Regions from separate parts of the Delftia sp. BGA-UO-ETr-SB1 genome, predicted to be linked through region 2. Evidence: riboswitches for the same ligand, from Rfam matches in the RefSeq annotation. Region 2 holds a riboswitch; the other holds the start of a gene.
What was found. A riboswitch is a leader RNA that binds a small molecule or an ion and turns the genes downstream of it on or off. The one in region 2 is predicted to bind S-adenosylhomocysteine.
Positions count from the first base shown of each region.

Region 1: it holds a riboswitch for S-adenosylhomocysteine, as region 2 does, so the genes downstream of both, ahcY (adenosylhomocysteinase) here and metH (methionine synthase) in region 2, are expected to answer to the same signal.

Region 1 covers NZ_JCAQOW010000006.1:759,034-762,438, reverse strand. The annotation lists gene AC57B5_RS22245 (TlyA family RNA methyltransferase) at 1-127, opposite strand, end outside; gene ahcY (adenosylhomocysteinase) at 303-1,733, opposite strand; S-adenosyl-L-homocysteine riboswitch at 1,804-1,888, opposite strand; gene AC57B5_RS22235 (response regulator) at 1,896-2,639, opposite strand; gene AC57B5_RS22230 (DUF4118 domain-containing protein) at 2,666-3,405, opposite strand, start outside.
Region 2 covers NZ_JCAQOW010000006.1:165,047-168,451, forward strand. The annotation lists gene metH (methionine synthase) at 1-1,878, opposite strand, end outside; S-adenosyl-L-homocysteine riboswitch at 1,906-2,032, opposite strand; gene AC57B5_RS19605 (FadR/GntR family transcriptional regulator) at 2,310-3,131, shown strand; gene AC57B5_RS19610 (transporter substrate-binding domain-containing protein) at 3,128-3,405, shown strand, end outside.

The DNA.
Region 1 (3,405 bases), 590 kb from region 2:
TCTTGGCAACCTTCTTCCAAGGCGTCAGCGGCGTCATGCGCCATTGCACGCCGCCTGCAATCAGCCGCTGCGCCTGCGAGCGCGTGGCCGCATGGCCGGCTTCCACCAAAAATACATCTGCGCGCATAGCGTCGTTCCCAGGAAATCTCTAAACCAATGACGCCAAGCGGCGCCACACCCCACAACTGGCAGGGCCCAACTCAGGGACACCGAGCAAGGGCCGCCCCGCCGCGAGGGTGTCGTCCCCCTCCCTTGCGAAGCAAGTGGAGAGGGGGAAGCGGCGCAAGCCGCTCAGGGGGTGCTTAGTAGCGATAAGTTTCGGGCTTGTAGGGACCCTGCTTGCTCACACCGATATAGGCAGCCTGGCCGTCCGTCAGTTCGGTCAGCATGGCGCCGACCTTCTTCAGGTGCAGGCGGGCAACCTTCTCGTCCAGGATCTTGGGCAGCACGTAGACCTTGCCGACCTCGTAGGCATCGGGCTTGGTGAACAGCTCGATCTGGGCGATGGTCTGGTTGGCGAACGAGGCGCTCATCACGAAGCTGGGGTGGCCGGTGGCGCAACCCAGGTTCACCAGGCGGCCCTTGGCCAGCAGGATGATCTTCTTGCCGTCAGGGAAGGTGATGTGGTCCACCTGGGGCTTGATCTCTTCCCACTGGTACTGCTCGATGGAGGCGACGTCGATCTCGTTGTCGAAGTGGCCGATGTTGCAGACGATGGCTTCGTTCTTCATGGCCACCATGTGCTCGTGGCGGATGATGTCGCGGTTGCCGGTGGTGGTCACGAAGATGTCGGCCTTGTCGGCTGCCCACTCCATGGTCACGACCTTGTAGCCTTCCATGGCCGCCTGCAGGGCGTTGATGGGATCGATCTCGGTGACCCAGACCTGGGCCGACAGCGCGCGCAGCGCCTGGGCGCAGCCCTTGCCCACGTCGCCGTAGCCGGCCACCACGGCAACCTTGCCGGCGATCATCACGTCGGTGGCGCGCTTGATGCCGTCCACCAGCGATTCGCGGCAGCCGTAGAGGTTGTCGAACTTGCTCTTGGTGACGGAGTCGTTGACGTTGATGGCACGGAACTTCAGCGTGCCCTTGGCCGACATCTCGTTGAGGCGGTGCACGCCGGTCGTGGTCTCTTCGGTCACGCCGATGATGTGGGCGCTCTTGCGCGTGTACCACGTGGGGTCCTGGGCCAGCTTGGCGCGGATGGCGGCGAAGGCGATCTTCTCTTCTTCGGAGGCGGGGTTGTCCAGCACGGACAGGTCCTTTTCGGCGCGCATGCCCAGGTGCAGCAGCATGGTGGCGTCGCCGCCGTCGTCCAGGATCATGTTCGGGCCTTCGCCTTCGGTGCCGGCGGCGCCGAATTCAAAGATGCGGTGGGTGTAGTCCCAGTAGTCGGCCAGCGATTCGCCCTTGATGGCGAACACGGGCGTGCCGGTTTCCGCGATGGCGGCAGCAGCGTGGTCCTGCGTCGAGAAGATGTTGCACGACGCCCAGCGCACTTCGGCGCCCAGGGCCTTGAGCGTCTCGATCAGCACGGCCGTCTGGATGGTCATGTGCAGCGAGCCGGTGATGCGCGCGCCCTTGAGGGGCTGGGCAGCGGCGAATTCCTCGCGCGTGGCCATCAGGCCGGGCATTTCGGTTTCGGCGATCAGGATTTCCTTGCGGCCCCAGGCAGCGAGGGAAATGTCAGCGATGGCCGTGTCGGCGGAAACGGGACGAACAGCAGCGTTCATGGTTTTCTCCAAAAGATGAATGAAAAACCACGTTCTGCGGGAGACGGAAAAAAGCTCACCGCACAGAAAGCGTGGGCGAGCGTCGTTGCAGGTATGACTCCGAGCCTCGCGACCACGCCTGATGTGTGGGGGCCGCTGCAACGCTCCTCGGAGAGGCGCTGATTATACCGATCCCGGGGATGCCTCACCGCCCAGCCCCACAAGCCGGTAGCCCACCTGCAGCTCGGTCACCAGGTGGCGCGGCTGGGCCGGCTCGTCCTCGATCTTCTGGCGCAGATTGGCCATGTGCACGCGCAGGTAGTGGGCGCGGCCCAGGTACTCGGGGCCCCAGACCTGCAGCAGCAGCTGGCGGTGGGTCATCACACGGCCCTGGGCGGCGATCAGCGCCGCCAGCAGGCGGAATTCGATGGGCGTGAGGTGCACCGGCTGCCCCGCGCGCCGCACCTCATGCGTGGCCAGGTCCACCTGCACCGGGCCGAAGTGCACCTTGCTGGACGCGGCGGTGCCGCCCGCCCCCCCAGCGGCGCCCAGCTGCTGGCGGCGGCGCAGCATCACGCGCAGCCGGGCCAGCAGCTCGGGCACGCCGAAGGGCTTGACCAGGTAGTCGTCGGCGCCGGCATCCAATGCGGCCACCTTCTCGTCCTCACGCTCGCGCGCGGAGAGCACGAGCACGGGCACGGAGGACCACCCGCGCAGCTCGGTCAGGACCTGCTTGCCATCGGCGTCCGGCAGGCCCAGGTCGAGGATGACCAGGTCGGGCTGGCGGCTGGCGGCCTCGATCAGGCCGCGGCGCGCGCTGTCGGCCTCGAAGACCTGCCAGCCTTCGTCTTCCAGCACCAGGCGCACGAAGCGGCGGATGCCGGGATCGTCCTCGATCATCAGGATGCGGTTGGCGGGCGTGCTCATGGGGGGCTTTCGTGCATGGCGGGACTCTAATCCAGCGCAGGCTGCTCGGGCACGGGAAAGCGCAGCGTGAAGATGGTGCCCGGGCCGGGCCGCGCGGCGGCGGCCTCGATGCGCCCGCCATGCGCCTCGACAATGCTGCGCACCAGCGCCAGGCCCAGGCCGATGCCCGAGACGGTGGACTCGGCCGTGCCGCGCGTGAAGGGCTCGAACAGCGTCTCCACCGGCAGATGCGATGGCAGGCCCGGCCCGCCGTCGCGCACGGACAGCAGCAGCTCGCCGTCCTGCACACGCGCACTGATGGCCAGCGGCGTGCCGGCCGGCGTGTACTTGGCGGCGTTGTCCAGCAGGTTGACCAGCACGCGCTCCATGAGCAGGGCATCGAGCTGCAGCAGCGGCAGGCTGGCGGGCACGTCGGTGCTCACGGGATGCTGGCCCAGGCGCGCGCGCATCTGGCGCAGCGCGCTGCCCACCACTTCGTCCAGCGGAAGCCATTCGCGCTGCAGGTGCACGCCGCCTTGCTGCAGGCGCGCCATGTCCAGCAGGTTCTCCACCAGGCGCTGCATGGCCTGCGCCTGGATGCGGACCTGCTCCAGCATGTCGGCCGCGCCGCCCGGCGGCACATGGCGCTGCGCGGCCTCGGCCGCGCCCAGGATGGTGGTCAGCGGGGTGCGCAGGTCGTGCGAGACGGCCGACAGCAGGGTGTTGCGCATGCGCTCGCCCTCCATGGCGATCTGGGTCTGCTGGGCCACGGCCACGAAGTGCTGGC
Region 2 (3,405 bases):
CTCGGCCAGGTCGAAGTTGCGGAACACGCGCCGGCCCAGGGCGCGTGGCGCCACGGGGGCCTGGGAAAAGTCCACGGGCGTGGCGTTGGCGCGGGCCTTTGCCAGAGGCCACAGCGGCGTCTTCTTCTTGTTGGCGTGCTGGGTGCGGACCTTGTCGTAGTCGGCCTGGATCTCGGCCAGGTAGTTGCCCTTGTTCTCGCCCAGCAGGCTCTGGGCCACGCTGACGCTGCGCGAGGCATCGGGCACGTAGACCACGGGGCCTTCGTACTTGGGCGCGATCTTGACGGCGGTGTGCACGCGCGAGCAGGTGGCGCCGCCGATCAGCAGCGGAATCTTCTTGATGCGGAAGTAGTCGTCCTTGTGCATCTCGCCGGCGACGTATTGCATCTCTTCGAGGCTGGGCGTGATCAGGCCCGACAGGCCGATGATGTCCGCGCCCTCGGCCTTGGCCCGGGCCAGGATCTCATGGCAGGGCACCATCACGCCCATGTTGATGACCTCGAAGTTGTTGCACTGCAGGACCACGGTGACGATGTTCTTGCCGATGTCGTGCACATCGCCCTTGACGGTGGCGATGACGATCTTGCCCTTGCTGGACACGTCCAGGCCCGCCGCTTCCTGCTGGCGCTTTTCCTCTTCGATGTAGGGCACGAGGTGGGCCACGGCCTGCTTCATCACGCGCGCCGACTTGACCACCTGGGGCAGGAACATCTTGCCAGCGCCGAACAGGTCGCCCACGATGTTCATGCCGTCCATGAGCGGGCCTTCGATCACGTGCAGCGGGCGGCCGCCGCCCTGCACCACGATCTGCTGGTAGGCCTCTTCGGTGTCGGCGACGATGAAGTCGGTGATGCCGTGCACCAGGGCGTGCGACAGGCGCTCGCCCACGGTCTTCGGGTTCTCGGGCGTGCCGCGCCATTCGAGCTTCTTGCTGTCGTCCTTGGCGGCGCCCTTGGCGGCGTCGGCAATCTCCAGCAGGCGCTCGGCCGCGTCGGGGCGGCGGTTGAGCACCACGTCTTCCACGCGCTCGCGCAGCTGGGGCTCCAGGTCGTCATAGACGCCGACCATGCCGGCGTTGACGATGCCCATGTCCATGCCTGCCGAGATGGCGTGGTACAGGAACACGGTGTGGATGGCCTCGCGCACGGGGTCGTTGCCGCGGAAGCTGAAGCTCACGTTGGAGACGCCGCCCGAGACCTTGGCGCCGGGCAGGTTGTGCTTGATCCAGCGCACGGCCTCGATGAAGTCCACGGCGTAGTTGTCGTGTTCCTCGATGCCGGTGGCCACGGCGAAGATATTGGGGTCGAAGACGATGTCCTCGGGCGGGAAGCCCACCTCGTCCACCAGGATGCGGTAGGCGCGCTCGCAGATCTCGATCTTGCGCTGGTAGGTGTCGGCCTGGCCCTTCTCGTCGAAGGCCATGACCACGGCGGCCGCGCCGTAGCGCCTGATCAGCCGGGCCTGGCGCTTGAATTCATCCAGGCCTTCCTTCATGGAGATGGAGTTGACGATGCCCTTGCCCTGCAGGCAGCGCAGGCCGGCCTCGATGACCTCCCACTTGGAGCTGTCCACCATGACCGGCACCTTGGCGATGTCGGGCTCGGAGGCGATGAGGTTCAGGAAGCGCACCATGGCGGCCTTGCTGTCCAGCATGGCCTCGTCCATGTTCACGTCGATCACCTGGGCGCCGTTTTCCACCTGCTGGCGTGCCACGGACAGCGCTTCCTCGTACTGCTCGTTGAGGATCATGCGTGCAAAGGCCTTGGAGCCCGTGACGTTGGTGCGCTCGCCCACGTTGACGAACAGCGTGCCCTCGCCGATGGAGACAGGCTCCAGGCCCGACAGACGCATGGGAGGGGGAGTGAAAGAGGACGACATCAAGCTCACCTGCAAAAACGGCATGGCAACAGGTGAGCGTCGTTGGCACCGTGGGCGCGGTCCGGCCGGGAACCTGCACCTGGCCCAAGCCTGACGCGACACGCGATCCGGTGTACGGATGGGCGGGTGCCGCGCTGCAACGCTCCTCGGGCCAAAGCCCGGGATTCTACGGCGGCTGGCGGCGGCCTGCAGTGCGGGTTTTACGCCCGCATTCGGGGCAGGCCTGCACAAAGCCATGCGGCACTGCACCAAAGCGCGGCAGCGCGGGCCGCCGGCGGCGCCTTCGGGGCGGATTGTCGATGTCCCATCGCCCCGGATTCTTTGCAATGCCTGAAGACAACGCTCCTTTTTTTGCATCTGGCACGCAATTCGCTATCTGCTGGGTACGTGGTCTGACCAGTCAGGCCAAAACCCTCCACCCGCGCCAGCCCATGCAAAGCATTCCGATCTCGATGGCCCAGACGCTGCAGCAGCACATCCTGAGCGGCCACTACCCCGGCGGCAGCCAGCTGCCGCCGCAGCGCGAGCTGGCCCGGCAGCTGGGCATCAGCCGCGCTTCGCTGCGCGAGGCGCTGTCCATGCTGGAGGCCCTGGGCCTGGTCGAGATCCAGCCGGGCAAGGGCGTGCGCATCAACGGCCCGCACAGCGGCCGTGCACGCATGCACCGCGCCTATGCCACCCCGGCGCTGGGCACGCTGTCGCCGCGCCAGCTGATCGAGCTGCGCCTGGTGCTGGAGCCCGGCTGGGCCGCGCTGGCGGCCGTGCGCGCCGACGACAGCGGCCTGCGCCAGCTGCAATGGACCCAGTCCCAGCTGGCCCACGCCCTCGCCCGCAGCGACCTGCTGGCCGCCGCCGACGCCGATCTGCAGTTCCACCTGCTGCTGGCCCAGCTGTCGGGCAACCCGGGCCTGGTGGCCATGGCGCGCCAGCTGGAGCTGGCCATCAGCCACAGCCTGCGCCTGCCGTTTGCCTGGAGCGGCGCCGACGACCAGCCCGTGCGCGAGCACGACGCCATCGTGCAGGCCGTCTGCGCCGGCGATGCGCCGGGTGCCGCGGGCGCCATGCGCGCCCACCTGCTGTCGGCCGCCAGGCGCAGCGGCATCGATCTCGACACACCGGACGACGCGGCGGCGCCCGACGCGACGGCGCCCGACGCGACAGCGCCCGACGCAACGGCGCCCGATACATCTGCGCCCGACCCTGACCCGCTTTCCTTTCGCCTCACCCCACCTTCCGAAGGAGCTTTCGCATGACTTCCCCCCTGACACCCCGCCGCGCATTCATCCGCACCGCCCTGGCGGCCGCCACCCTGGCCGCTGCCGGCCTGGGCGGCGCAGCCCATGCCGACATGCTGGCCAACATCCAGAAGGCCGGCGTGCTGCGCGTGGCGATTCCGCAGGACTTCCCGCCCTTCGGCTCGCTGGGCACCGACCTGAAGCTGCAGGGCTATGACATCGACATGGCGGCCCTGGTGGCCCAGGAGCTGGGCGTGAAGGTGGAGCTGGTGCCCGTGACCAGCACCAACCG